2 regions of the Thermocaproicibacter melissae genome follow, and region 2 is predicted to be linked to the other one. Evidence: a T-box and tRNA genes for the amino acid it is inferred to sense, from the RefSeq annotation. Region 2 holds a T-box; the other holds one or more tRNA genes.

The links. A T-box is a leader RNA that pairs with one kind of tRNA and senses whether it is charged. The one in region 2 lies ahead of tyrS (tyrosine--tRNA ligase), so its partner is inferred to be a tRNA-Tyr.
Positions count from the first base shown of each region.
Region 1: it has a tRNA-Tyr gene. The T-box ahead of tyrS (tyrosine--tRNA ligase) is inferred to sense a tRNA for this amino acid. The anticodon was not compared.

Region 1 covers NZ_CP101827.1:1,047,608-1,062,464, forward strand. The annotation lists gene NOG13_RS05190 (AI-2E family transporter) at 22-1,215, opposite strand; tRNA gene NOG13_RS05195 (tRNA-Thr) at 1,470-1,545, shown strand; tRNA gene NOG13_RS05200 (tRNA-Tyr) at 1,584-1,669, shown strand; gene NOG13_RS05205 (glycoside hydrolase family 18 protein) at 1,942-2,613, opposite strand; gene NOG13_RS05210 (hypothetical protein) at 2,614-2,739, shown strand; gene NOG13_RS05215 (hypothetical protein) at 2,860-3,132, shown strand; gene NOG13_RS05220 (HAD hydrolase family protein) at 3,325-3,957, opposite strand; gene NOG13_RS09515 (HAD family hydrolase) at 3,941-4,129, opposite strand; gene NOG13_RS05230 (toxic anion resistance protein) at 4,366-5,502, opposite strand; gene NOG13_RS05235 (5-bromo-4-chloroindolyl phosphate hydrolysis family protein) at 5,532-6,743, opposite strand; tRNA gene NOG13_RS05240 (tRNA-Leu) at 7,034-7,120, shown strand; gene trmB (tRNA (guanosine(46)-N7)-methyltransferase TrmB) at 7,298-7,954, opposite strand; gene NOG13_RS05250 (YbaK/EbsC family protein) at 7,951-8,439, opposite strand; gene NOG13_RS05255 (FAD:protein FMN transferase) at 8,755-9,807, shown strand; gene NOG13_RS05260 (CD1247 N-terminal domain-containing protein) at 9,870-10,310, opposite strand; gene efp (elongation factor P) at 10,358-10,915, opposite strand; gene aroQ (type II 3-dehydroquinate dehydratase) at 11,022-11,459, opposite strand; gene NOG13_RS05275 (YqeG family HAD IIIA-type phosphatase) at 11,462-11,986, opposite strand; gene rpsU (30S ribosomal protein S21) at 12,075-12,251, opposite strand; gene tuf (elongation factor Tu) at 12,472-13,674, opposite strand; gene fusA (elongation factor G) at 13,776-14,857, opposite strand, start outside.
Region 2 covers NZ_CP101827.1:642,594-657,450, reverse strand. The annotation lists gene NOG13_RS03365 (carbamoyl phosphate synthase small subunit) at 1-742, opposite strand, end outside; gene NOG13_RS03360 (LL-diaminopimelate aminotransferase) at 792-2,012, opposite strand; gene dapF (diaminopimelate epimerase) at 2,072-2,905, opposite strand; gene NOG13_RS03350 (ANTAR domain-containing response regulator) at 2,919-3,461, opposite strand; gene glnA (type I glutamate--ammonia ligase) at 3,501-4,832, opposite strand; gene gdhA (NADP-specific glutamate dehydrogenase) at 5,124-6,455, shown strand; gene NOG13_RS03335 (YfhO family protein) at 6,511-9,198, opposite strand; gene tyrS (tyrosine--tRNA ligase) at 9,283-10,518, opposite strand; T-box leader at 10,575-10,816, opposite strand; gene recN (DNA repair protein RecN) at 10,847-12,532, opposite strand; gene argR (arginine repressor) at 12,537-12,986, opposite strand; gene NOG13_RS03315 (NAD(+)/NADH kinase) at 12,983-13,846, opposite strand; gene NOG13_RS03310 (TlyA family RNA methyltransferase) at 13,843-14,658, opposite strand; gene dxs (1-deoxy-D-xylulose-5-phosphate synthase) at 14,639-14,857, opposite strand, start outside.

The DNA.
Region 1 (14,857 bases), 410 kb from region 2:
GCTTTCGGCAGGCCAGCAAAGTCATTCAGGCTGCTTGTCCGCTTTCTCTTGCGGGTTGGCCTCATCCGGAATATTCCAAGTCTGCGGCTTCGCACGGCGCTGGACATCTTCCCGAAGCAATGCGTAAATCACGGAGCAAATGGGGATATTGATAATCATTCCGAGAACGCCGAATGCATTGCCGCCGATGGTAATGGCAATCAGCATCCAGAGAACCGGCAATCCGACGCGGGAACCGACGACGCGGGGATAAATCAGGTTGCCCTCCAATTGCTGGAGCACGCAGAAATAAACAATAAACCATAGTCCTTCAATCGGGCTGACGATTGAAACAAGAAGTGCACCGATAACCGTGCTGAGAAATGCACCGATAATCGGGATGAGGGCATTAAATGCGACAAGGACTGAAATCAATATTGCGTAAGGAAAACGAAAAATGTTCATGCCGATGAAGCAAAGTGTGCCAAGGATGCAGGCCTCCGTCAATGTTCCCGTAACGCAGTTGTAAAAAGCACGATTGGTAAGGTGACACACATGATGGACCCAACTCGCTTGTTTCCGCGGCAGGTAGGCATAAAGAACCTTTTTCATCTGCGCGACGAGTTTTTCTTTCTGCGCCAAGGTATTGATGGCGATGACAATTGTAAGCACAAGAGAAACCGCGCCATGGAAAAGATTTGAGACGGCGCTTACCGTAAAACTGACAAGCCTGCTGGCCATCTGCTGCCCGTATTTGGATAGCATATTGCTGATGTTGGGCCAGTTAATGTTGAGCTGATCCGCATATTGCATCAGCTTCGGATGCTGCTCGGAAAATGCCGAAATCATTTGCTGCAGATGGGCGATAACGGCCGGAATACTGTTCGTCAAGTTGGTAATGGTGCGTGCCAGTTCCGGAATCACGAAGAAAAGCAAAAGGGTAATAAGGCCGAGGATGATAATAAACGTGACAAGAATACTAAAGCCGCGCCGCATTTTCGGCCAGCGTTTTTGGAACCTCCGGTTCAGCGGAGCAAAAAGGCGGTTCTCAACCTGAATCATCAGGACGTTAACGACGAAGGCAACCGCAAATCCGGCAAGCACAGGCCCAACAATGTTCAATAACGCTCCAAAGAAATTGGGAACCAGGTACAGATTCTTTACCAGCATGTAAAAGGCAATGGCAAAGACGATAAGGATAATGATTTTCTTCATATTCCTTTTGTTGAGTTCCATTTTGCTTCCCTTTCCGAAATCGGATTCTCTGGCCGAAAGTTCATTTTCTCTATTATAACGACAAAAGGTTTGCAAAACAAGAAGTTTGCTGAAAGCATTTGCAGGAGCCAGCACAATCTGATTCTGCCCCAAATTAGGCACGGTTACACAGTAAATTTCCGCTGCAAGTGCTGTAAGAAAAAATCAAATTTTAAGAAAGTTTGGTCTTGACATCGCGTTTTGTGTATGGTACAATGACAAGGCACTGTGAAAACGCTGGCGTAGCTCAGTTGGTAGAGCAGCTGATTTGTAATCAGCAGGTCGGGGGTTCAAGTCCGTCTGCCAGCTCCAAACAGCTTACAACAAAATTCCATATAGATTTTTTATCTGGAGGAGTTCCAGAGCGGTCAAATGGGGCAGACTGTAAATCTGTTGCTTAACGGCTTCGATGGTCCGAATCCATCCTCCTCCACCAAATGACAAAAGGCCAAAGTGTTCAGCACTTTGGCCTTTTGTCATAGAATCATTGCTTCGGAAGTGTTCTGGCATGACTCGGGAATCCCCTCAAATATCAGCAGACAATCGGCTTACCATTAAGAGGCCCCCTTCCCTTTTGACGTAAAAATCCGGTAATTAACTTCGGGTGCGATTTGTATTTATAACTTTTAGGCCCTTGCCAATTACTTTGGCAAGGGCCTTATTTCATATACTGGAGTTCTTCAAACACTCTATTAAAGCTCGGTCCTGTCAGCCTAAAGCTTTCCGCACAGCACTGAGCAGCGTTCCGTTTCGGTCTTGGGACAGTTCCCATATACCGACGCCAAGCAGGTTTTTTGAAAGCGCATACTGCGTCTTTTTCTGAATGGAAGAAGCATCTTCATAGCTAACAAACGTGGAACCGTTATACAGCCACGGCACCATAACAGCGGAATCGTAGAACTTCTTGTAGGAAGAATTCGACGCATATTTGGACTGGATGGTATCGTACGAAACCGTCGCGCCAGAAGTAAAGCGCTGCCACAGGCCGTTATTCGCATTCGTCACGCCCTGATACGCGTATCCGTAAAACGGTACGCCCATGACCAACTTTTTCGCAGGGAAGCCGTAATTCAGCCATGTACGAACTGCATTGTCCACGCTGAATTTATACTGTGGAGAGGTGCCGGATGGTATGTAGAGCGGAGCGTTAAAGTCTGTGTACTGGTCCCACGTTCCGTGAATGTCATACGTCATAATCATTCCATAATCCACATACTGCGCGATATTGGAAAGGCCGACGCCGGCTGCATAACTGTTGTTTGCCCCACCAGCAAAAGAAAGAATATAGTGTTTGTTGTCCGCGATGCCTTGCTTCTCCAATTTCGCCCGAAGTGTTTTCAAAAGCAGACCGAAGTTTGTCTTATCCGCTGAGCGTGAAATATGGGGTGTGTAAAAGGCAAAGGCGCTGCAGAAGAACTGCTAGATGAAGAAGGAGCTGTTCTGGGAGGCGCCGAGGTCGGCTTAGAAGCGGACGATACCGCCTTGGAAGAGGAAGAAGCTAACTGAGAGGTCGCCGCTTTGGATGCGGAAGACAGCGCCGCAGCAAAAGAATGAGAGGACGATACTGCTGCCGAAGCGGCAGAAGATACCGCGCTCGAAGCGCTTGAAGGAGACACTTTCAATGAAGTGTTCGAGGTTGCCGCCGCTGAAGAAGCCGAACTTGCTGCGAAAGAGGATGCGGATTTCTCTATCTCGTTGGGCGATGTTGCTGAGAAAGCCGAATGGTCATCAAGCAGCACATCCTTCGGCACTGTGCTAACGATCTTTTACCGCAATGTTTCCGCCCCGCTGTTGGTAGATACAGAAATTAAGAGGACCGAGATCACCGCAAGTATGACAAGCGGAACACGTTTCGTCAAATGCGTCTTAATGTTAACTTTTTTCCTCTCTCTCATTTAATAAACCCTTTCTTGTTAGTTGTAACAAACTGGGGTAAATAGTAGCATATTTTTTTGACATTTTACAAGCAGCAAAATTTGGTAAAATTCAGACAATGACCTAAGAAATGTATTACTTTACATTTTTCTTACAAATATAAAAAATGCACCCCTTAGGGGTGCTGAGAGACAAATCGAAGCGCCAACTGGAGAATTATCCACGAAGTTCCGGAGAACAATTTTTCAGCAGCCATTTTGCAACGCCGTCGCGGTTATTGCTCTCAATAACGCCTGTGGCCATCTGCTTTAGCCCCGGTACCGCATTTTCTACCGCATAACATTCATCCGAGATTTTGAACATAGGAACGTCGTTTATCGCATCGCCGAAGGAAATGATTCTATCGTAATGTCCGATTTCTTTCAGCTTTAAGATTGCATTCGCTTTGCTCGCTACCTTCGGCATAATTTCGCACCAATATTCATCGCGATACAATTCCTGCTGGAACGTGCAGTTATAATGGGGGTCATCCTTAAACCGGTCATAAATTCCCTGCAACTCTTCTTTTGTGCCGATGCATGTAAAATAGAACACATCCCCGCGATACAAGGAATCAATATCGTTTAGCGGGTTCAAACGCCTATCTCCCCTGCGCGAATTCAGATAGTTCAGAATTCCGGCGTTTTCTTTGCCCCGAATCCAAGAAACCATTTCTTTCTTATCAACAAAGGCATACACAAGCGGGTAAATATGGTTTGCAATGAAAAACTCGGCGACGGTTCGCTTTTCTTCTTTGCTGAAAACATTGGAGATTACAATTTTGCCGGAAGGTTCAAAGATAAATGGCAATAATCGGCATGGATATCTGTAATCCGGCCGTAACAACCGAAGCCGAGGACAGCGACCGCGCCGTTGCATAAGTGAAGTGCATCCCATTTTGAATGAGCCTGTTCAGTATATCAAGGCTAGTTTGATTAATCCTGCTTTCGGTATTGAGCAGCGTTCCGTCTAAATCGGACACATACAATGTTTTCAGAATAAATCACTTCAAAATTTGTGTGAAAGATTGGTGTTGGTTTCCAGAAAGTAACGAAGCTTCGTTTGCAAAAGTTATGCGTATTTCCTTGATTATACAGCAACAAGATTCTACAAGCAAACCATTTTCTCGCCATGGAGCAGTGCATAGAAAAGAGGCGCAGACGAAAAAGTCTACGCCTCTTTTGTTGCATTTTTTGTTAAGCCGCAAGATACCGGAAATCAGCGGAGCTGCAGAAGTTTGTTCTTGAGTTCGGTTTCCAGCTTCCGCATTTCCTGCTCGGCCTGCGCACGCTTTTCGCGGCCTTCCTGCTGAATCCGCAGTACCTCATCCAGAGTGGAAATCAGAGTTTCATTGGTATGCCGCAGGGTCTCCATATCCACGATTCCACGCTCGGACTCCTTTTGCGTTTCGATAGTTGCCATTTTGAGCGTATCCGCATTTTTGCGGAGTAGTTCATTTGTCATATTGGTTACTTCGCGCTGCGCTTTCGCCGCCTGCGCAGAATGTTCGACACCCACGGCAAGAACCATTTGGCTCTTCCAGAGTGGGATGGTGTTCACGAGCGTTGACTGAATCTTTTCGCTCATGACAATGTCATTGTTCTGCACCAGTCGAAGCTGCGGAGCCATTTGAATGGATACCATGCGTGTCAGTTCAAGGTCATGCAGTTTCTTTTCAAAGCGCTCGCACATATTGGAAAGGTCGTTTGCTGCCTGCGCATCTTCCGCAAGGCCGGATTCCTGTGCCTTTTTCTGCAAGGCGGGAAGGTCCTTGCTCCTGACTTCTTCGAGCTTTTTCTTGCCCGCGAGAATGTACATGGACAGTTCCTTAAAATAGGCCTTGTTGACCTCGTACATTTTATCCAGAACCGAGATGTCCTTCAGCAGTTGCACCTGATGTGCTTCGAGTGCTTCGCAGATTTTGTCGACATTCGTCTCCACTTTGGAATAACGAGCTTTCAAGACAGCCAGCTTGTTGCCTCCGCGCTTAAAGCGCGCGAAAAAGCCTTTTTCCTCTTCCCCGACGTCGAAGCTTTTCAGCTCCGCCACAACATTGGAAAGCATCTGCCCCACTTCGCCCAGATCTTTCGTGCGGACGTTTTCCAATGCGCTTTCCGAAAAATCCGCCATTTTCTTCTGGGCACCGGCACCGTACTGGATGATTTGATTGCTGTTGGTCAAATCTATTTTTTGAGCGAATTCCTCAACCATTTTCATTTCCGCCGGGGTCAGCATCGGTTCCGCAACCGTAAGCTCGTCGGATTGTGAAGCCGCAATTTTCTCGATCGGCTCTGCCGTTGGAGCAGGAGTCGGTTCAAGAGTCAATTCCGGAGTAAGCACCTCATTCTGGTCCATGATAAACCTCCATCCGATTGATAATTTTTCTATTCTTTGCCGCCGTTATCCGGCACTTTTTCAAAATCGCTTCCCGTAAGGCCGCCCTGCTTCAATAACATTTCCAATGTGGAAACATCTGCGGATATATCAAGGACATCGTCTTCAAACAGTTTATCAAGCAGATTGGCGAATGCGACATTGACGGTATCGAGTGCATGCTCAATCTCTGTTTTCGCTTTTTTAATGTTTTCGCCCTGAACCGGCTGCTCATCAAACTCCTGATATGCCTTCACAAGCTTCAGTGTTGTGGGCAGGTAATACCGCATAAAACTGCGGATATCCGGCAGTTTTTCCGGATGCTGTGCGACGCATGCAAAAATCCGCGCTGTCACATTCTCCAGCTGATCCAGTTTATCGGAAATTTCTTTCTCCGGCAAAGCGTCGTTTACCGCACGAATCTGCTTTAAATAATCATTGCCTTCTTTTTTAACTGCTTCCAGCTCGGCAACCTTGGGGTCAGCCTGCGTCTTCTGCTCTTCTTCCTGTTTCGCCTTCATGCGAGCCATATAATTCCGTTCGGCTTCCAGAAACTCCTCGTAGGTGATATCGTCAACCATGAAACAGGTTTCGTTTCGGTCGAGGTGTCCCTCGGGGTAAACACCGGTTGATATCATTTTTTTGAGGTCTTTTCGGATGCGCTGAGGGTCTTCTCCCACAAGTTCCGCCAGTTTTGCAATGGTGCAGAACGCCGCTCCGCCGATTGCATCACGGTAACGGGCAAACCTGCGTGCGCGTTTCTGCGAGACGATTCCGTAGCCCATCAGAAAGAACGAACCGGCGGTAAGAGGTGTTATGACGCTCAATGCAACTACGATACTGTCTGCTGGAAGCTCTCCGACAAGTGCACCGGCTAACAGGGCAATATCCGTAATCAGCAGCATACTTCCAAAGATAGCGCCGATAATCGTAAAGACGATTCCCGAAATGAGGCCTGGCATTCTTCTGCGAAATGTCCCTTGCTCAGGGATATGCCCAAAGCCAGCTTGCCCCGGTGCTCCGCTCCCTCCGGTGAATCCTTGCCCTGGGTTGCGGCCAGCAGCATTTCGTCCCTGTGTTCTGAGGTTTTCTAGGATTTCATTGATTTCATCCGTAATCTCCTGAACATGGTTCTCAACTGCATGGCCGATCTGTTCAATATCGCCGTTATGGATTGCATTGCGCACGGTTCGGTGAATATCTCTGTAATCTCTGTTGCGCATAGCTTCCTCCGAATACTACTGTGAAAAACGTAAACACAGTCCATAGTGAAATAATTATAAAGCATTCCCAAATAAATGACAATGGCTTCCTCCTTCATTCCACGGTAAAATTTTTCTTTTGCGAAGGTAATTTTTATTTCTCGGGAAAGTTACAGGTGTTTTTCCGTAGAAATATGCCGTATTGGCACGTCTTACGCAATTTCAACTTGATTTTTTAGTCTGATTACGATATACTTATTTATGTTGTGTGCGGCTGTGGTCTTGAGACACTTCTCTGCACAAATGAAAATGCCGGTGTGATGGAATTGGCAGACGTGCGGGACTCAAAATCCCGTGGTGGCGACACCGTGTGGGTTCGACCCCCACCACCGGCACCAAGAAAGCTCTGTGGAAGATAAAAGCCACAGAGTTTTTTTTATATTCATTCACACACGAAGAGGAGCGGTACCGAATGGCGTGCCGGTGGCATGCCAGAGCCGCGACTGACCGAGGCGTGCAGGCGATAGTCTCATGCGAAAAAAGGCGGCGGAAACCATATCCGCCGCCTCCTTTTTCTATGCCAGCTTTGCCCAAAGCGCTTTGATTTTGATTCCGCGCTCCACAAACATCAATTCATGCTCCGTCGGGATATCATCGGGACGGTTTAAGGCTCGCAAATCATACGTCTTTTCGGTTACGACGAATCCGCTTTCTGCGAGATACTCTAGTGTATCCGCAAAAAGGTCGTCATCATCGGTTTTAAACGCGATTTCACCGCCCGGAACCAGAATTTTTTTGTAGTTTTCGAGCTGGCGTGGATGCGTCAAGCGCCTTTTGTGGTGTTTTTTCTTCGGCCAGGGATTGCAGAAATTGATATAGATGCGCTGCACCGTGTCTTCCGGACCCATGGAATCGGCGATGCGCTCAATATTCATAGCGGTAAGGATGATATTGTCCGGCTCACGGCCAGCCTCACGGTAGGCGGCCTCCAGATTGCGTTTGGCCGGACCTAAAACGGTGTCTTTTAGGTCGACGCCAATGTAATTCACTTGCGGATTGGCCGGTGCAAGGGCGGCAAGAAACAGTCCTTTGCCGCAGCCGAGCTCCAGTTCCACGGGCTGACTCCTCGGAAACAAGCTGTGCCATTTTCCCAAATACTGCTCGGGATGACGGATAAAGAACGGGCAGGCGTCAAGTTCCTTTGTCGCCCATGGCTTATAACGCATTCTCATGCTGTTGCAGAAACCTCCATACTCTTGCAGACATCAACCCACTTAATCGCACCGGAAACACGGAACAGCTCATCGCATGTGAGTTTGACACACGAATTGTCGCTTCCTCCGGCTGGATAAATGCAATCAAAGCGCTGCAGCGAACTGTCACAGTAAACCTTTGCGGAGGGCGGGTTATCAAACGGGCATACCCCTCCGACACGGTACCCCGTCAGTTTTTCCACATCGTCGTGGCTCAGCATCTTCGCTTTAAAACCGAACTCGGCTTTGAACTTCGCATTGTCGATTTTGACATCGCCAGCAGTTACAATCAGCAGACATCCGCCGTCTTTATCATAGAACGAGATGGATTTGGCGATCCGCGCAGGTTCTACTCCAAGCGCCTTCGCAGCCAACTCAACCGTTGCACTGGAAACCGGAAAAACTGTCAGCCGCTCTTCCAAGCCGTAGCGGGAAAGATAGCTTCTGACCTTTTCAACAGACATGGTTAACCCTCCTGAGAAGATATGAGAACTCCGCAAAAATCTCGTTCAGTATAACATTTTTCCCGTTTCTCCGCAACTTTCCTTTCCGCCTGTCACGCTAGCGGTACGCTTTTTGTACTCGACCATCAAGCCACCCGATTTTTTTACCCGTTTTAATCCAAGTTTTTAAAGCTATATTTGCAAAAAGAAATCGGGAGAGTAACCATTCCCGCCCGATTTCCGAAATATAATTTTACGCAGTCCTACCGATTTTCATTTGATTTCTCGGTATGGATTGGATATGATGAAGAAAAGATTTTTCGTTTGGAGACAGATATGACAAAACAGAAGAAAATAATCATCTTGCTGTCTAGTGTGCTGGTCGTTCTTATCGGAACGGTCATATTTCTCTGGAGCAAATTCGGACAGCGTGCGAGCCTGTACTCCTGCACAAATTACGCCATGGGCTACTACATCCAGCAGAATATTTACGGAGAAAACGCGAAAACCGCTGCATCCGCCGCCGCATCCGCGATTGGCACGCTTGAGAACTTAATCACGCTGAAATCCAGCGACTCCGACATGGCGAAGCTGAACGCTGCGGCGGGAACCGTCTGGATTCCCATTCATGCGAAAACGGCAAGGCTTCTGCGCACTGTTTTAGCCATTGCCAAAGACTCGGACGGTGCCTATGACCCGACCATCCTGCCCGTTTCCGCCTTGTGGGATTTTGGCGGCGAAAATCAGCATGTACCTTCGGAATCGGAAATTTCAAAATATCTGCGGTATGTCAATTATAAGGATTTGCGCGTCAGTTCCTCCGAGGACACCGCCAGCTTACGCAACCACTACGAAGGGGTTACGCTGGACGCGGTTCGCGCAGGCGCCGCTTGCGATGAAGCGGTAGCTGCCTATCGTTCTGCAGGCGCCGAATGCGGCATCATTTCCGTCGGAACAAGCATCGGCATCTACGGGCAGAAAGCAGACGGCTCCGCCTGGAGCATTGCCGTTGGCAGCCCTGCGCCGGATTCAGGCTACTTGGACACCTTTGGGGAACTCAAGCTGACTTCCGGTTTTGTTTCCACCGTGGGAACGGGCAGCTGTTCTTTCGTTTCGGGCGGCATCACGTACCATTCCCTGCTCAACCCAAAAACAGGATATCCCGAAAACAACGGGTTAAGCTCCGTTACGGTCGTTTCTTCGAGCGGCGTTACGAGCGATGCGCTTGCAAACGCCTGCTTCATCCTTGGCCGTGAGAAAAGCATGTCCCTTCTGAAAAAGTACAATGCCGAAGCGATTTTCGCAGACAGCGATAAACATATTTTCGTCACAGATGGGCTGAAACAGAAATTTACCTTAACAAACAGCAATTATGTGCTTCAATCCTGATTCGTTGCTCCGGGCGCAAAAAGCGGACTGCCTTAAAAGGCAGTCCGCTTTTCGCACACGGATTATTCGTCGTCTGAATTTTCATCGCAGCTGCATTCCGAATCGCAGCAGCATTCATCATCAATATCATCCAAGTCAAACTCAAGCATTTCGCCGCAATTCGGGCATTCCATTTGCCCCTTCTGAACGAGATCCTCGGAAAGGCACACGGTTTCGTTGCAATTCGGGCAAGTTACTTCATAGAAGCAACCGTCTTCTTCATCAGAATCCTCTTCTTCGCCCTCATCGTAAAAGTCGTCTTCGAGAGAACCGAGGTCCTCATCGATTGCATCGACCTGATCAATGACATCATTGAGGTTATCCTCCATCTCAGACAGAGAAAATGCCATATCATCCAGCAGGTCAATAATTGCATTTATGACCTTTACTTCTTTTTTGTCGGTATCCAATTCGAGTCCTTCAGCGAGGCCCCGGACGTAAGATACCCGTTCCGTGGTTTTCATTGGGCATACCCTCCTAATTAATAACTTCTCCTCGGGGGTAGTATCAGTTAAGCGCGCTCCATATATTCACCGGTGCGGGTATCAATGCGAATTTTTTCGCCTTCGTTAATGAAAAGCGGAACTTTAATTTCTGCACCTGTCTCAACAGTTGCCGGTTTTGTTGCGTTTGTTGCGGTGTCGCCTTTGAAGCCCGGCTCGGTCTTAATGACTTCGAGTTCAACAAAGTTCGGCGGCTCAACCCCGAAAACATTGTTCTTGTAGGAAAGAACTTTGCATGTCATATTCTCTTTTACAAACTTGAAGTTGTCACCGAGAACGCTCTTGCTAATCGGAATCTGCTCAAAAGTATCGGGATCCATGAAATAGTAAAGATCACCGTCATTGTAAAGGTACTGCATTTCCTTGCGCTCAATGAAAGCGGTCGGGAACTTATCGTTCGGGTTGAAAGTACGCTCCGTCACGGCGCCGGAAATAACATTACGAATCTTTGTGCGGACAAATGCCGCGCCCTTACCCGGCTTAACATGCTGAAATTCGATAATGGAATAGACATTGCCGTCCATTTCAAATGTTGCGCCGTTACGGAAATCACCTGCTGATATCATTGGTCTTAGCCCCCATTAATTTATTCCAAACATATTATATTTTATTATATTTTCCGCGGTTTTTCAATAGATATTTCGCTCCCTGCCGCGCCAGGGAAAAGGGATACTACAAAAGGTTCTTCAAGGCCGAAAGCGCAAGGAGATAACTGTATTTGCCGAAACCCGTAATCTGACCGACACAAACCGGAGCAATTACACTTTTATGGCGGAATTCTTCCCGTGCATAAATGTTGCTCATGTGCACTTCTACAAAAGGAATGCAGACAGACGCAATTGCATCGCGCAGAGCATAACTGTAATGCGTAAGCGCACCTGCATTGATGATGACGCCGTCATATTTACCCCGAGCCTCGTGGATTCGGTCAATCAGGTCGCCTTCATGGTTCGACTGGTAAATCTCACATTCAAAGCCGATCTGTTTTGCATATTCTTTGACCTGCAAATTAATGCTGTCAGCCGATTCATCGCCGTAAATTCCCTTTTCCCGGATTCCGACCATATTGAGGTTCGGTCCAAGCAAAAGAAGAATCTTTTTGGTATTCATCTTTAATCATCCTCTGCATGATCCGTCTTAATTCCGCTTTGTAATTCCAACTTCCGGCGAATCGGCCGTTCTAGCCTTCGCCGCACCCGAAAACTAAACGAATCTTCTTTCGATTTCGGAGCAACCAAAACGGACTTCATGCCCGAAAGGTTGGCGCCCAGAATATCCGTAAAGATCTGATCCCCGACTACAACGGTGTGTTCGCGTTGTACCTTCAATTTGTGGGCAGCATGCAGATATGCAGCCGGCAGCGGTTTCATTGCCATTGAGCAAAACGGAAGTCCGTAAAGTGCCGCAAACGGTGCAACGCGGCTACTGCAATTATTGGATATAATCAGCAGCTTAAAACCGTCTTCGCTGATTTTTTTTGCCCACTCGATCGACCCCGGGAACGGCTCCTGAGAGCCGTCTTCGGCAAGTGTGTTATCAACATCCAGCAAAACTGCCGCAGCATCAAGTTTATGAAGAAGCAACGGCGTAATGTCGGTTATTCGGGCCACATAAGCCGAAGGCATTAAGATTGGCAACTACGTACCTCCTGTGAAAAGAAACCAGAGTGTAAACCCAAAAAAGCGGGCTTACTGCCCGCTTTTTGCACTTCACCTTTGCAACAACTTACTTGTACTTACGCTTACGAGCTGCCTCAGATTTCTTCTTACGTCTTACAGAAGGCTTTTCATAGGCTTCCCTTTTGCGGATTTCAGCGATAACTCCAGCCCTAGCGCACTGCTTTTTGAAACGCCTTAATGCGCTGTCCAGAGATTCGTTTTCCTTGACTCTAATCTCAGCCATTTATCTTCCCTCCCATCCGCCAAAAGGCAGGGGTTATTAGCAAAACATGCTACATTAGTTAATTATACTGATTTTCTCACATACTGTCAAGATTAATCTTAAATAGCATACATATATGTAGAATTATCGTAATTTTTCTGGCACATACAAAAATATCCGAAGCTGCCGAAACAGCTTCGGATATTTATCTGTTTTCGTAAATCAGGCAGAATCCCTGAAATTACTCCAAGATCTTGGTAACAACGCCGGAACCAACGGTGTGGCCGCCTTCACGGATAGCGAAGCGGAGGCCTTCTTCCATAGCAACCGGGGTGATCAGTTCAACTGTCATCTCAACGTTGTCGCCAGGCATGCACATCTCGGTGCCTTCCGGCAGAGTGATAACGCCGGTAACGTCCGTTGTACGGAAGTAGAACTGCGGGCGATAGTTGTTGAAGAACGGAGTATGACGGCCGCCTTCATCCTTAGTAAGGACGTAAACCTTGCCCTGGAACTTGGTGTGCGGATGCACTGAACCCGGTTTTGCGAGAACCTGGCCGCGCTCAATTTCGTCTCTCTGGATACCGCGGAGAAGAACACCAATGTTGTCGCCAGCTTGTGCGAAATCAAGGGTCTTGCGGAACATTTCAAGTCCTGTGATAACGGACTTCTTCTTCTCCTGAGACAAACCGACGATTTCAACTTCATCGCCGATCTTAGCCATACCGCGCTCAACTCTACCAGTTGCAACGGTACCACGGCCGGAGATGGTCATAACATCTTCAATCGGCATCAGGAACGGCTGGTCAGCCTTACGTTCCGGATTCGGAATGTAATTGTCAACAGCTTCCATCAGGTCGAGAATGCACTTGTATTCCGGAGCATTCGGATCGGTGGAGGTGGATTCGAGAGCCTTCAGAGCAGAACCCTTGATGATCGGAGTATCGTCACCCGGGAAGTCATACTCATTCAGGAGGTCACGGATTTCCATTTCAACGAGGTCAAGCAGTTCAGGATCGTCAACCTGGTCAACCTTGTTCATGAAAACTACGATATAAGGCACGCCAACCTGACGAGCGAGCAGGATGTGCTCTCTGGTCTGGGGCATCGGGCCGTCAGCAGCAGAAACAACGAGGATTGCGCCGTCCATCTGAGCAGCACCGGTGATCATGTTCTTGATATAGTCAGCGTGGCCCGGGCAGTCAACGTGAGCATAGTGACGCTTCTCGGTCTGATACTCAACGTGAGCAGTGTTGATTGTGATTCCGCGTGCTCTTTCTTCCGGAGCCTTATCGATGTTTGCATAATCGACAAAGTCAGCTTCGCCCTTGAAGTTAAGGACTTTCGTGATAGCAGCGGTCAGTGTGGTTTTACCGTGGTCAACGTGACCGATGGTCCCGATGTTTACATGGGGTTTGGAGCGGTCAAATTTTTCTTTTGCCATTTGGGGTCCTCCTTTTTATTATCCGATTATAAGTTTCTAAAAGCTACTTAATGGTAATATTCTAGCAACAAAAGTCTCAAAAAGCAAGCGCATTTTAGCCTTTACTCTGACTTTTTCGCACGGCTGGTAATGATCTTCTCAGAGATGTTCTTCGGAACCTCAGCATATTCTCCCGGCTCCATTACATACTGGCCGCGGCCCTGAGTCTTGGAACGCAGGTCAGTTGCATAACCGAACATTTCCGAGAGCGGAACACGCGCACGAATTTGCTGTGCGCCCGGAATCGCATCCATGCCTTCAATCATGCCGCGGCGAGAGTTCAGGTCGCCCATAACGTCGCCCATATACTCTTCCGGAACAATGACTGTAACCTTCATAATCGGCTCAAGGATAACCGGTTGAGCCTTTGCCATAGCGTCTTTGAACGCCATAGAAGCGGCAATCTTAAATGCGAGTTCCGAGGAGTCGACTTCGTGGTAAGAACCATCATACAGCGTGACCTTTACATCCACAACCGGATAGCCAGCAAGAACACCGGCCATCATAGCGCCCTGGATACCTTGGTCAACAGCAGGAATGAATTCCTTCGGAATTGCACCGCCTGTAATCTGGTTGACAAACTCATAACCCTTACCCGGGTTCGGCTCAATTTTGATCTTAACATGACCGTACTGACCATGACCGCCGGACTGCCTTGCGTATTTGTTTTCAACATCTGCAGTACCGCGGATGGTTTCTTTGTAAGCAACCTGCGGCTTACCGACGTTTGCTTCAACATGGAATTCACGCATCAGTCTGTCAACGATGATTTCCAGGTGAAGTTCGCCCATGCCTGCGATGATGGTCTGGCCGGTTTCCTCATCGGTATAAGCCCTAAAGGTCGGGTCTTCTTCCGCCAGTTTGGAAAGGGCAATGCCCATCTTCTCCTGGCCAGCCTTCGTCTTCGGCTCAATTGCGACGCGGATAACAGGCTCCGGATACTCCATGGATTCGAGAATGATCGGGCGCTTCGGGTCGCAGAGTGTATCACCGGTAGTAGTTGCCTTCAGGCCCACTGCTGCGGCGATGTCGCCGGCATAAACGGTCTCAAGGTCTTGCCTGTGGTTTGCATGCATCTGCAAAATACGGCCCATGCGCTCATTCGTGTCTTTCACGGAGTTATAAACCGTAGCGCCGGCATTGA
Region 2 (14,857 bases):
GGCAAATTGCAAACGTAGGAATTCCGCTTTTCATAACCTGCTTTAAGACTGCAATTTCTTTTTTGCATTCTTTCGGATCGCCAGGGCCGTTGGAAAGCATAATTCCATCCGGGTTGAATGTTTGCAGTTCCTCAAAGGAGGTATCATGCGGAAAACGCTTTACTGTACAGCCGCGCTTTACGAGAGAGCGGATGATGTTGTTCTTCACGCCGTAATCAATGAGAGCAACTTTAACCGGTCCGTCCCCGTAGACAGACGTTTCCTTACAGCTTACCATTGGAACCATGGAAACCATTTGAAAAGCATGAATCTTCTTAAGCATTGCTTCACGGTCAACATGGTCCCCGTAAGCAATCATGCCGCGCATTGTCCCGCTTTCACGCAGGATTCTTGTAATGGCACGGGTATCCACACCCTGAATACCTGGGACGCCGTTTGTCTTGAGATATGTGTTGAGATCTACGTCGCTGCGGAAGTTGCTTGCAACATCAGAAATTCGATGGACAATGTATGCGGAAAGCCAGGGCTTAATGGATTCCGAGTCGTCGTAACAAATGCCGTAATTTCCAATTAACGGATAAGCCATAACAACACCCTGCCCGGCATAGGAAGGGTCGGTCAGGAGTTCGGTATAGCCGCACATGGCGCTGTTGAACACAACTTCACACAGCGTGTCGCGTTCACAACCGAACCCCTGCCCCTCAAAGCAGGCACCGTTTTCAAGCATCAGGTAAGCTTTCATCGTTCACCAACCAATCCTTTTGTCAGCGGCGCACAAAGAAGCCGCACAGTCACTTCGCGAACGTTTTTACAATTCGTTCGACAGCCTTCTGCGTATTTTCTTTTGTATTGAAGGAAGTCAGGCGGAAATAACCCTCACCGCAGGAACCGAACCCGGAGCCGGGGGTTCCGACAACGTTGGCTTTCTCAAGCAACAGATCAAAGAATTCCCAGGAAGTAAGGCCGTCCGGCACTTTCATCCAAACATAAGGCGAATTGGTTCCGCCATAGACTTCAAATCCTGCTTTTGCTAAGCCGTCCAGCATGATTTTCGCATTGTTCTGGTAATATTCGATATTTTCGCGAACGCCGCGCTTGCCTTCTTCGGAGTACACGGCTTCGGCTGCACGCTGAACGGGGTACGAAACACCGTTCATCTTCGTAGACTGACGACGGTCCCAAAGTTTGTTGAGGGAAACGCCGTCAAAGACAAGCTCTTTCGGAATCACGGAATAAGCGCAGCGGACTCCCGTAAAGCCTGCAGTCTTTGAAAAGCTGCGGAATTCAATTGCGCATTTCTTTGCGCCCTCGATTTCAAAAATGCTGTGCGGCATATCCGGATCCGTGATAAATGCCTCATAAGCAGCATCATAAAGAATCAACGACTGATTGTCTAAGGCATAATCAACCCATTTTTTTAGATTTTCCCTGTCGATTCCCATTCCGGTCGGGTTGTTCGGGAAACACAGGTATATCATATCTACTTGCTGTGTTGGAAGTTCAGGAAGGAAATGATTTTCTTTGCGGCAAGGCATATAAACAATCTTGCTGAAGCCTTTTCCTTCAATATACTCTCCGGCTCGGCCGGCCATGACGTTGGTGTCGACATAAACCGGATATACAGGGTCACAGACTGCGACCACGTTGTCTATACCAAGGATATCCCCGATGCTGCCTGTATCGCTCTTTGCTCCATCGCTTACAAAGATTTCATCGGGTGAAATGTCCACTCCCCTGCTTTGAAAATCATTTTTCGCGATTGCTTCCTTTAAAAAAAGATAGCCAGCTTCCGGACCGTAGCCGCGGAATGACGAAGCGTTGCCCATCTCGTCGGCAGCCCTCTTCATTGCATCCACGACTGCTTTCGGCAGTGGCCGTGTCACATCACCAATTCCAAGTTTTATAATTTCTGCGTCAGGATGGGAATCCTGATATTTCTTTACCCGATTTGCAATTTCGACAAACAGGTAATTTGCCGGAAGTTTTGCAAAGTTGTTGTTGATTTTCAGCAATTTTTGCACGATCCCTTCCTTAAAAATTCAAAAACACGCCTTACTAAGGCAATATTATATCAGATTTCGACGGTTCCGTCAAAAGAAAATTCAGCGGGACCCCTCATAAATACATTATTGGAAATTTCATCCCAACGGATATTCAGGTCGCCGCCAAGCAGGTGAACAAGCACTTCGCGCCCCGTCTTTTGGTTCAGCACACAGGCAACAGCAGTTGCACACGCCCCGGTTCCGCAGGCAAGCGTTTCGCCTGAGCCGCGTTCCCATACTCTCATGCTGACTTCATGCTCGCTGTGCACTTGTACGAATTCCGTGTTGACACGTTCCGGAAATGCGGGGTGATTCTCAAATTGCGGGCCTATTTTCTCAATTGGCAAGGATTTTGTATCCGGAACAAAGACAATGCAATGCGGATTCCCCATGGAAACACAGGTAACACGGTACTCCTTACCGCCTACCGTCAACGGCTGGTTAACTACCTTCTCCCCTTGGAAAGATGCAGGTATTTTCTCCGGTTCCAGAATCGGGCTTCCCATGTTGACTTCGATCTCCCCGACTTTCCCGTCTTTAACGCTCAGCTTCAGCGTTTTTACCCCGCTCAGCGTTTCAACCGTCAACACGTCTTTCTTGGCGATTCCGCGCTCGTAAACGTATTTTCCCACACAACGGATTCCGTTTCCGCACATCATCCCGCGTGAACCGTCGGCGTTATACATATCCATTTTGCAGTCGGCGATATCAGATGGCTCAATTAGAATAAGCCCGTCGGAACCAATGCCAAAATGGCGGTCACTCAGGCGAATGGACAAAGCGGACGGATCGTCCACCTTTTCTTCAAAGCAGTTAATATAAATGTAGTCGTTGCCGATACCTTGCATTTTTGTGAATTTCATTATCACCGACTCCTTATGACATTAAAATAATCATCGCGGTCTCCACCATTTTACGGCCCATATCCATGCTTTTCTTCTGAATCAGCCGGTGAGCCTGAGGTTCCGTTAGATTGTTTCTGCTGATGAGTAGATTTTTTGCCTGCTCAATAATTGCCTTCTCGTCATTGATTCCGCTTTGGAGTTTCTTTTTAACGGAAGGTGGCGTTACCTCTGCCAGATTCAAAAACATATTCACAGTCGACAGCAGATTCGTACGGTTTATGGGCATGAGCAGACTTGCATATTCAATTGTATTGCACATTCCTGCAAACTGCGGGCTTATAAGAAACAGGAAATCATAGGCTGAACCGATGATTCTCGGAAGATTGACTGCAGGCATATCCTTTAGTTTTACGCTGCTGATAACAACTCCGCCGCGATAGTGCTTTTTGGTGAAATCAATCAATTGCGCACCGCTGACAAATATCCCGCTGACATACAACCCGCTGGAATGTAAAACAGACGCTATTCTTTTTGCAAACACCGGATTGGAGTTTGCCACGACAATGCTGCTCATATAAATAACCCCGCGCGGTTGGATTCTTCCTATTGCAAACTAAAATTTGCTCAGATATCGGTTTAATTCCCATTCCGTTACCGTCGCCGAGTATTCCTTCCACTCGCGTTCCTTCGCTTCAAGATATTTCTGGAAGATGTGCTCTCCCAAAACAATCCGGACAAACGGGTCAGCTTTCATTTCGGAAATAGCCTCGTTGAGGTCTGCCGGCAGATTATCAATTCCGCTGGTTACGCGTTCTTCTTCGCTGATGCCGTAAATATTTGCCGAAACAGGCGGAATCGGCTGCAGCTTATTCTCAATTCCATCCAGTCCCGCCGCAAGAAGCAGAGCAAAGGAAAGATACGGGTTACCGGCCGGGTCCGGGCTGCGAAGTTCAATCCGCGTTGCTGGTCCGCGAGACTCCGGGATACGAATCAGGGCGCTGCGGTTGCCAGTGGTCCACGCAATGCAGCATGGGGCCTCGAATCCGGGCACAAGCCTCTTGTAAGAGTTTACAAGAGGATTCGTAATTGCACAAATACCTTTTATGTGCTTCATTACGCCGGCGATGAAACTCAATCCTTCTTGGCTCAATCCCATTTTATTTTCGGAACTGCTGAAAACATTCTGCCCGTCACGGAACAGAGACATATTGATATGAAGTCCGGAACCAGCCCTGCCGGTAATCGGCTTCGGCATAAATGTTGCACAGAGTCCGTTTGCATCGGCACAGGTTTTCACGACCAATTTGAAAGTAATAAGGTCGTCGGCTGCAGACAAGGCATCACTGTACTTGAAATCAATCTCATGCTGAGCAAACGCAACTTCGTGGTGGGAGGCCTCAATTTCAAAGCCCATTTCTTCCAAGTTCAGGCAGATATCGCGGCGGCAGCTTTCGCCCATATCTGCCGGGCCAAGGTCGAAATAGCCCGCCGTGTCATGCGTGATTGTAGTGGGGTGTCCGAACTCATCGGTATTAAAAAGGAAGAATTCACATTCGGAACCTACATTAAAGGTATAACCAAGCCGAGCGGCCCTCTCGACCTGCTTTTTCAAGACATGGCGCGGGTCTCCCTCAAATGGCTTGCCGTCAGGCAGGTAGATGTCGCAGATAAGTCTCGCAATCCGCCCATTCTGCGAGTACCAGGGGAACAGCGCAAATGTGTTGATGTCCGGGTGGAGGTACATGTCGGACTCTTCGATGCGCACGAATCCTTCGATGGAAGAGCCGTCAAACATGCACTGGTTGTTCAGTGCTTTTTCGAGCTGCCCGGGTGTAATGGTAACATTCTTCAGTGTACCCAGAATATCCGTAAACTGAAGCCGAATGAATTTTACGTCTTCTTCCTTCACAATGCGTATGATGTCTTCTCGCGTATATTTAGGCATAAAGAGCCCTCCTAAAAAAATAATAACAAGGACTTTCCACACAAAACCTCCTTGTTATTTTCACGCCTTCTGTATTGTTCTTATTCTATTCTAATTCCAAAGTCGTGTCAATCGTTTTCGCCTACCTTTCCATGATTTCCGGCCTTCGTCAAAATGAATTTTTGAATCGCCTTTCCTTCATTTTTGCAATTTTTTTCTTGTAAAATTCATTTTGATGTGATATTATGTTAGTGTTTTAGGTGATGTTATAACTTCACCTTTTAAATTTGAAGTAAACAGGGGGATACAACAATGTCTTATGTTAACGATCAACTGAATGAGTTGATTCGTAAAAACCCGAATCAGCCCGAATTCATCCAGGCTGCAAGTGTTGTCCTGAAATCTTTGGAGCCCGTTGTGGAATCAAACCCGAAATATCAAAAGGCCGGAATTTTGGAGCGCATCACGGAGCCGGATCGTCAGATTATGTTCCGTGTTGCATGGACTGACGACGCTGGCCGTGTGCAGGTAAACCGCGGCTACCGCGTACAGTTCAACAACGCCATCGGACCTTACAAGGGCGGCCTTCGCTTCCATCCGTCCGTCAACCTCAGCATCATCAAATTCCTCGGATTTGAACAGGTTTTCAAGAACTCTTTGACCGGCCTGCCAATCGGCGGAGGCAAAGGCGGTTCCGATTTTGACCCGAAGGGCAAGAGCGACCGTGAGATTATGGCTTTCTGCCAGAGCTTCATGACGGAACTTTACCGTCATATTGGTCCGGATGTTGACGTTCCTGCCGGTGATATCGGTGTTGGCGGAAGAGAAATTGGATATTTGTATGGACAGTATAAACGCATTACAAATCACTATGAAGGCGTTCTCACCGGTAAAGGAATTCCTTACGGCGGTTCTCTTGCACGCACGGAGGCAACCGGCTACGGCCTTCTGTACTTCCTCGAGGCAATGCTGAAGGCAAACGGCAAATCTCTGGAAGGCAAGACCGTTGTGATTTCCGGTGCAGGAAATGTTGCTATTTATGCCTGCGAAAAGGCTCAGCAGCTTGGTGCGAAAGTCGTTACCCTCTGTGATTCTAACGGTTGGATTTATGATCCGGATGGAATTGATCTTGCAGCAGTTAAGGAAATTAAGGAAGTCCGCCGTGCAAGAATCCGTGAATATGTGAACGATCATCCTCATGCTGAATATCATGAAGGCCACGGTGTATGGAGCGTTCCTTGCGACATTGCACTGCCCTGCGCAACACAGAATGAACTTGGCTTGGAAGACGTAAAAGAGCTTGTAAAGAACGGATGCTTCGCTGTTGCTGAAGGTGCCAACATGCCGACTACAATAGAAGCTGAAAAATATTTGCAGGAAAACGGTGTTCTGTATGCACCGGGCAAAGCTTCCAACGCAGGCGGCGTAGCCGTTTCGGCACTTGAAATGAGCCAGAACAGCCAGCGCCTCTCCTGGACATTTGAAGAAGTTGACAACAAGTTGAAGCAAATCATGAACGGAATCTTCAACAACGTTTCTTCGGCTGCAAAGGAATATGGCATGCCGAACAACTACGTTGCAGGCGCAAACATTGCAGGCTTCCTCAAGGTTGCAGATGCGATGGTCAGCCAGGGTATTGTCTGATTACAATATTTAATTACAAAAACAGCTTCCGATGTTACTATCGGAAGCTGTTTTTTTAAGCAAAGAATATGATGATCGGCATGATATAAATTACAGCGATCGTGCATACAAGCAATCCTGCGAAAAGTATCTGAAATACTGTCTGCGTTCTCTTCCAGCGGTACAGCGATCCTTTCCGACGGAAAAACTCCAGCAGAAAAGCACACACGACGCCGGCCGCAGTTAAAATCAGTCCGGGCATGAATCCTTCAGGAATATAGGTAACAGAAATCTGGTTTTGACCCTTTTCCAGCTTCACCGCCATGAACGAGTCAAAGACTCGATAGATTTCAGCAGGTTTCCCGTTTACAGATGCACGAAAGCCTTTGCTGTAACTCACAGGCAAAAACAAATATTCGCCATCTTGCTCCGCTGTGGCTGTTCCTACAATCGAATTTCCGCTTTGGCGAAGGTCAGCCTTCGGCACCGAAGCCAGTGCGGAAGAAAGCACGTCTTCTTTTAATCCGGCAACACCGAATGATTTTGCGTATACATTTTTGAGAACACCAATGTCTACAACGACGATTTCATCTGTAAACGTACCGAGGCAGACAAGGCCGTTCTGAGGTTGCGTCGGATATTCAATTTCAAGCATCTGACCATTCACGGTTATGGAAAAACTGGAATTGATATGTTCATAAAGCTGATTTGTCAGTTGGTCAAAACAATCAAAGTAAAGGGTTTGCGTACCTTCCACCGGAATCTCATAACGAATGTTTCCTTCCTCTTCCTGATTATTCAGAAGGAATTTATAATTATCATCTTTTTTGACGGTTACATTTTTCATGGATGTAGGTTGATACTGCTGAATCAGCTCCTGCTTTGAGGAGAAGACAGATTCAAACAGATACTGCTGGAGCTGAAGCCGTGTAAAGTCCGGTAAATCTTTTAATTTTGTGATGTTATTTGATTTCATAACAAAACCGAAGGGAATATCGGTATTTTTCTTCACGATGGAATAAAGTCCATTTGCATAGACCGTGTCTCCCGCATTTCCGTTACTTAGCTGCTCATCAAAAACGTCATAGGTACGAGTGAGGACATATTTGTTTCCGAGCAGCGCATCTGTCAGCTTTGTTCCCCCGTTTGAATTTACCTCCATCCAGTAGGAAGAATAGCCCAGCTTCTTCATCGCGAACATATACTGCTTGGAGGTCAAGGAAGTGTAATGGCTCAGCGAATTATAGCCCATGCTGCCTATCAAATTAACGTCAAAATACTTTTCTTCCATTTTGACCCGATACAGCGAATTATTATTGATACGATCTGCAAGGTCCATAATCGGCGTATAATACTGGGCGTTGCTGCCGGCGGAACCGATGTAAACACTCGAGTAAAACACAGCTTCCAAAACGGTAAGAACACAGAGAAAAATCGAGAACAGCAGCTTTTTGACTTGATGATAATGCATTTGGAGCATCACGATTAAGTAGACAAAGGCAACAGCCATAGCAAAAAGGAAAAGGCGCTTGAAGCTGTTTTTATCTCCCCAAAGCGTCATCGTATAAACCGTAACCGTTTTGAACTCATAGCGCAGAATTGTATATGCGCAAAAAATCACAGCAATAATTGCGACCGCAGCGGTAATCACCGACCCGGGATTATTGCGATTCAACTGCAATCCGCCGGCATTTCTGTTCAAATTCGAAATACATTCCGCCGATAAAATCAATCCGATGAAAATCGGCATGTACCCGTAACGAACCGGAAAAGACTGGTAACTCCCCGTGTGCCACATTTTGTTAACCGGTTCAAAAAAAACGGGAATCAGTGTTACCGCAAGCAAGATGAGCAGGAGCTTTACGTAGTTGTCATGGTAAATCCTGGATATAAATACCATTACCACCGCTGCAATAATAGCTCCAGTGCAAAGGATTACGGTTAATGTGGTGTCGAGATGCGTAATGAATTTGCCTGTTCTGAGGCTTGTAATGATGTCGCCTGTCCGAGCAGAAACCAAATATTCCAAAAGGGAAGGCAACCACACTACACCTGTCAGCAAACCGGTTACCAACGTGGAAAGACCGAATAACAAAATCAGATATTTCCGTTCCGCTTTATCATGGAAGAAAAACAGCCAAATACCTGCCGACAGAATCAAAAAGATAACAACCATGTAGCTTAGGTAAAAATTTACCGTAAGGATTGCAGAAAAAACGAGGATATAGCAAAGAGGCTTTTTTTCTTCGGCCAGCTTATGCAGGGAAAGCAACAGCAGCGGAAAAAGATACATCATATCCAGCCACACAATATTTTGGTAGTAAAACATCGTGTAGCCGCAGAACGCATACATAACGGAAAGCGCTGTTACTTGCGGCAAATTCAAGTTGGAATATCTTTTTCTAAAATAAACACTTGCCGTGAAAGCGCAGGTCATCATCTTCAAAAGAAGCAAGATATTGATATATTTGTAGATGCTGGCCTTGTCCACCAAAAGCACCAAAAAGGAAAACGGGCTACTGATAAAAAACAGAAAAACGCCCCAGAAATTCATGCCGCCGGCATTCTGCAGATTCAGAAACATATCTGCCTTTCCGTCCAAAATGTTCTTGAAATCCATCAGGAACGGAATAACCTGTTGATTCATGTCGCACCATGAAACGGTTCCTGTGCCGAACGGAAATAATCGAAAAACGGCATAGACGAGAAGAAGAATTGCTGCAACAAATACAGGTGGCACGGTATATTGAAGTTTTTTCGTCATTTGATGCATCTCCCTTTTGCCGTTTCACAAAAGAAAGAAGGAAGGAAGTTTTTCAAGTTAAAACTTCCTCTCCTTCTGTTAAATTTATTTCAAAATTACTTTCAAAAACACCTTTTTGCCCTTTTTGATGACAACGTATTTTTGTCCGTCTTTTTCAAAATTCTTTTCCTGAAGGGTAGCTCCGATGTCATCAATTTTCTTGCCGTCCACAACAATGCCTCCCTGCTGAACAAGGCGTTTTGCTTCACTCTTGGAAGGCGCAAGCTTCGTTTTGACAAGCAGGTCAAGAATACCCACTTCCCCATTTGCAAGGTCTTCCGAGCTGATTTCCGTAGAAGGCATATTTTCGCTATCTATTCCCTTGCTGAAAATAGCGCGCGCGGCATCACGGGCCTTTTCCGCTTCCTGCTGGCCATGAATCTGACGAGTAACTTCAAAAGCGAGAAGCTCTTTTGCCTCGTTTAATTGCTGGCCCTCCAGCTTTTCAAACTGTGCAATCTGATCCATCGGAACGAAGGTCAAGATTTTCAGGCATCTGACAACGTCTGCATCCCCGACATTCCGCCAATACTGGTAGAACTCGAACGGAGAGGTCTTCTCCGGATCAAGCCAGACTGCACCCTTTTCGGTTTTACCCATTTTTTTGCCTTCACTGTTGGTAAGAAGCGAAACCGTAAGGCCATAAGCCTCAGCGTTTTCTTTGCGGCGAATCAGTTCGACACCGCCGATGATGTTGCTCCACTGGTCATCCCCACCCAGTTCCAAACGGCAGCCGTAGCGGCGGAACAGCTCAAGGAAGTCGTAGCTTTGCATAATCATATAGTTCATTTCAAAGAAAGAGAGGCCACGTTCCAAGCGCTGTTTGTAGCACTCTGCCGCGAGCATGCGGTTCACAGAAAAGCATACACCGATGTCGCGAATAAAATCAATATAATTCAGGTTGGCAAGCCAATCGGCATTGTTGGCCATAATAGCCTTTCCATCGGAAAAATCAATCAGGTGAGACATCTGTTTCTGGAAGCAAGAAATGTTATGAGCAATTTCTTCCTTCGTCAGCATTTTTCGCATATCGGTTTTGCCGCTCGGGTCGCCCACCATACCGGTTCCGCCGCCAAAAAGCATGATTGGCCTGTGACCGGCTCTCTGAAGATGTGAAGCCACCATAATCGGGATAAAATGCCCAACATGAAGGCTGTCTGCCGTTGGGTCAAAACCAATGTAAAAAGTAGTCTTTTCATTGTTCAGAAGATTGCGGATTTTTTCTTCGTCCGTAGCCTGCGCAATCAGACCACGCTCTTTCAGTTGTTCGTACACACCCATGTTAATTCCTCCATCTCAATGCAGGGGCGCTACAAAAAAAGCCCCCTGCGAAATTTGCAGAGGGCGGATATACCGCGGTACCACCTCAGTTTACTGCAGCCTCACGACAGCAGCCTTTACGGGTACAAGACAAAATACCCTTGCGCTGTAACGCGCGCACGCGGCCGACCCTACTGGACTAAACTTTCAGGCCTGCAGCTCCAGGATGTATTTCCGCCAAGGTCCGCACCCGCTTACACCGACCGCGGGCTCTCTTTGCCGGGTTTGTTGACGTACTTTTTCCCTTCATCGCTGATTCTTTTAATATACACTCACAAGCACAAGCTTGTCAAGTGGGTTTTGCGCTGTCTCTAGCCATTTTTAGCATTTCTGCGGCGTTCTGCAAAGTCAGCGGAGTGATTTTCGTCCCGCCGATAATGCGGGCCAATTCCTGACGGCGGCCTTCGTCATCCAATTCCGTTACTTGCGTGTAGGTCTTGCCGTCTTTGACATTTTTCGCAATCAGGTATTGACTATTAGCCAACGCAGCAATCTGGGCAAGATGGGTAACACAGATTACTTGCCTGCTTTCTGAGACTTCACGGAGCTTGAGGCCGATTTTCTGCGCTGCACCGCCGCTGACGCCACTATCTACCTCATCAAAAATCAACGTTCCGACCTCATCGCGCCCGGCGAGCACAGTCTTTACCGCAAGCATAATTCGGGAAAGTTCCCCGCCGGAAGCGATTTTGGAAATCGGCTTTGCAGGCTCGCCCGCGTTCGTTGAAATCAAAAACTCTACCTTGTCACATCCCTTAGAGTTTAAAGCCCCGCGCTCCTGCTTCACTTCAAATGCTACATGAGGCATATTCAAGAACTCAAGTTCTTTCTTGACGCGGCAGCAAAAATCCTTTGCCGCTTTTTCCCTCCATTCGGATATTTCCATAGCAAGATTCTTAGCCTGCGTAACGGCTTCTTTATACTGAGACCTCAGTTTCGCAGCCAATTCATCGGACATCTGGATTTTGCTAAGCTCCGACTTGCTCTTTTCCAGGAATTTCAGCATTTCGGAAACCGAACCGCCGTATTTCAGCCCAAGGCGGTAGATTGTATCTAGCCTTGCTTCAATTGCATCCAGTTCAGTCGGGTCATATTCCAGCCTGTCATCATAGCTGCGGAGTTCTTCACGGCAGTCTTCCAAATCGTAAGCAATACTCTGCAAGCGCTCCGCAAGGGCATGGAGCTCCGGCATATACTGCTCTGCATTTCTGACGCAATCCGCAGCGGTGGAAACAGCCGAAACAGCGCCCTCGCTTTCTTCTCCGCCATCGAGATAATCCTTTGCCTGCTTAATGGAAGAAGCAATTTTTTCACTGTTCCGGAACATGGTGCGCTGGCTTTCCAGCTCTTCCTCTTCGCCTTCCCGAAGATTTGCTTCTTCAAGCTCTTTGATTTGATATGTAAGCAGGTCAATTTGGCGTGCCTTCTGCGCTTCATCCATATTCAGCGCTTCCAATTCCCGACGAACCTTTTTGGCTTCGGAAAAAGCAGCGGAATAACGTTCCATCAAATCCTGCGGAAGGCCCATGCTGTCTAAATAGGACAGATGATTTTCAGGAGAAAGCAATCCATAACTTTCATGCTGACCATGAATATTGACAAGCAGCGGGCCGATTTCTTTCAGCGTGGATACCGTTGCCGGCCTTCCGTTGATACGGCAAGCTGTTCTTCCGTCTGCGAAGATCTCACGCTGAAGCATAACGGAATTATCCTCATCGAGAATATAACCAAGTTCCTCAAGTTTTGCAAGCACGTTTTTCCCAAGATTGGTGAACACCGCACTGATAAAAGCCGACTTTGCTCCTGTGCGCACAAGATCTCGGGAAGTGCGTTCCCCAAGAATTGCGTTAATGGAATCAATCAGAATCGATTTTCCAGCACCGGTCTCGCCAGTAAGGACATTAAATCCAGAATGAAAATCGACACTGACTTTTTCGATGACCGCCACATTTTCAATGTAGAGCTGTGTCAGCATAAAATCACCTGATTATATCGTTCAATTCTTCCGCAAGAAGTTCAGCTTCCTTATCATTATGTGTAAGAATAAAAATAGTATCGTCGCCCGCGAGGGTGCCTACGACATCGTCGCGATACAAGGCATCCATCGCTGCGCACACCGCATTGGCCATTCCCGGCTGGCACTTTACGCAGACGATATTCTGCGCACTTGCAACGGAGACCGCAGAATCGGCAAAAAGAGAAAAGAACTTTCCGGAGTTCGATTTACTGTCATCTTTTGCAGGCACATAACGGTATTTTCCATCGGGAGAAAGCATTTTCAGTAGCCGAAGCTCTTTGATATCACGAGATACCGTGGCCTGTGTTACATCATATCCTGCTTCGCGAAGCAGACGAAGCAGTTCCTCTTGTGTATCGATGGAATATTTCTGAATCAACTCCAGGATTTTCTCGTGTCTCTTCTTCTTCAACCATCATTCCTCCCATCCCCGAGCTTTTCATTCACAATACTGTAAAAATTATAATCTTTCAATCTCACGATGCTCACTGTTCTTTTCGACCGGCTGAACTGAACCATCTGCCCGGGTTCAAGTTTCACGGAGATTTCGCCGTCCATGGTCAAAAATGCCTCGCCTTCGGCGCGGAAATTTGTTTGAACACTCAATTCTGCGTTCGGGCCAAAAACAACAGGCCTGGTAAGCAGAGAGTGAGAACAAACGGGAGAAAGCAAGATGCACGACAATTCAGGGTCAATAATCGGTCCTCCGGCAGAAAGCGAATACGCCGTAGACCCTGTCGGCGTGGAAACAATTAATCCGTCGCCACGATAATCACAAACGGTCCTGCCGTTAAAATCAACGCGAAAATCCGGCATCGGCGAAAGCGTTCCACGCATTATCACAGCATCATTGAGTGCCGAGCACGTTTTTTCTACGCCGTTTTCAGAGTAGTGAATATCAAGCATCATCCTGTTTTCAACGCGGTAATTGCCCTCAGCCAGATTTTTCAGCTCATCAAATTCGTCGGTTTCCAATTCGGCCAAAAAGCCAAGACGGCCGACATTGACACCAAGTATCGGTTTTTCAAATTCTGCAGCATAGCGCGCGCAGTGAATGATTGTTCCGTCACCGCCAAGCGCGACCATTAAGTCGCAGGAACGGATCATATCTTTCAAATCGTCGAAGAAACGGATACCGTATTCCGAGAAACTGTTTTGAAAACCGCGCTGCATATAAATTGCAGAACCAAATCCACGGAGACGCTCAATGAGCTTAACCGTATAATATTGAGCTTTTTCACGGCTTAAATTGGGCAATACCGCAATTTTCATGATTCTCCTCCGCCGTTCAGAACACGATGTGAACGCTGAACCAGCAGCTTTACATCGGGAATTGTTCCCACAGGTTCATCTGATTTTTTTAGGTAAAGCAAATACTCAATGTTGCCTTCCGGCCCCTTGACCGGAGAAAATGTCAGCCCGAGCACAGAAAATCCGTTATTCAGCACAAACTCGATGGTATTGTGAATCACTTCTTCATGAACAGCCGGATCGCGGACGACGCCTTTTTTGCCGACTTTTTCACGCCCTGCTTCAAACTGCGGCTTAATCAGGCAGACTGCTTCACCGCCGTCTTTCAAAAAATTTCTGGCTACCGGAAGGACAAGCTTCAACGAGATAAAGGCAACATCAACGCTGAAAAAGTCTACAAGTTCCGGCACTTGTTCTTTCGTCAGATAGCGCACGTTCGTCCGTTCCAGGTTGATAACACGGGGATCGGTGCGAAGCTTCCAAGCCAACTGGCCATACCCAACATCAATGGCATAAACCTTTTTCGCTCCGTTTTGAAGCATGCAATCGGTAAAACCACCTGTGGAGGCGCCAATGTCCATCACGATTTTCCCATTCAAATCAATGGGAAATTCCTGCATTGCTTTTTCGAGCTTCAAGCCTCCCCTGCTCACATATTTCAGCGTTTCACCTCGAAGCTCGATTTTAGCGTCAACCGGCAGCATGGTACCGGGTTTATCCTGTTTTTGCCCATTTACATAAACATTGCCGACCATAACGGCAATTTTTGCTTTTTCCCTGCTTTCTGCAAGGCCGCGTTCATATATTAAGCAGTCAAGCCTTTTTTTCTCCATTATCTGCGCACTCCGTTAGGATTAGTTTCACCATGCCTTCATCGTCCAATTCCAAAGAATGGAGAGATTCTTCCATGGTTGCCTGGGGAACGAACCCCGTGATTGCATGCAAATGATAATCGCCGGTGAATCCTGCCTGCCCAAGCAGATAATAAAAGCGCTCTCCAACACCGCCCTGTTCAATTGCTTCTTCAAAAAA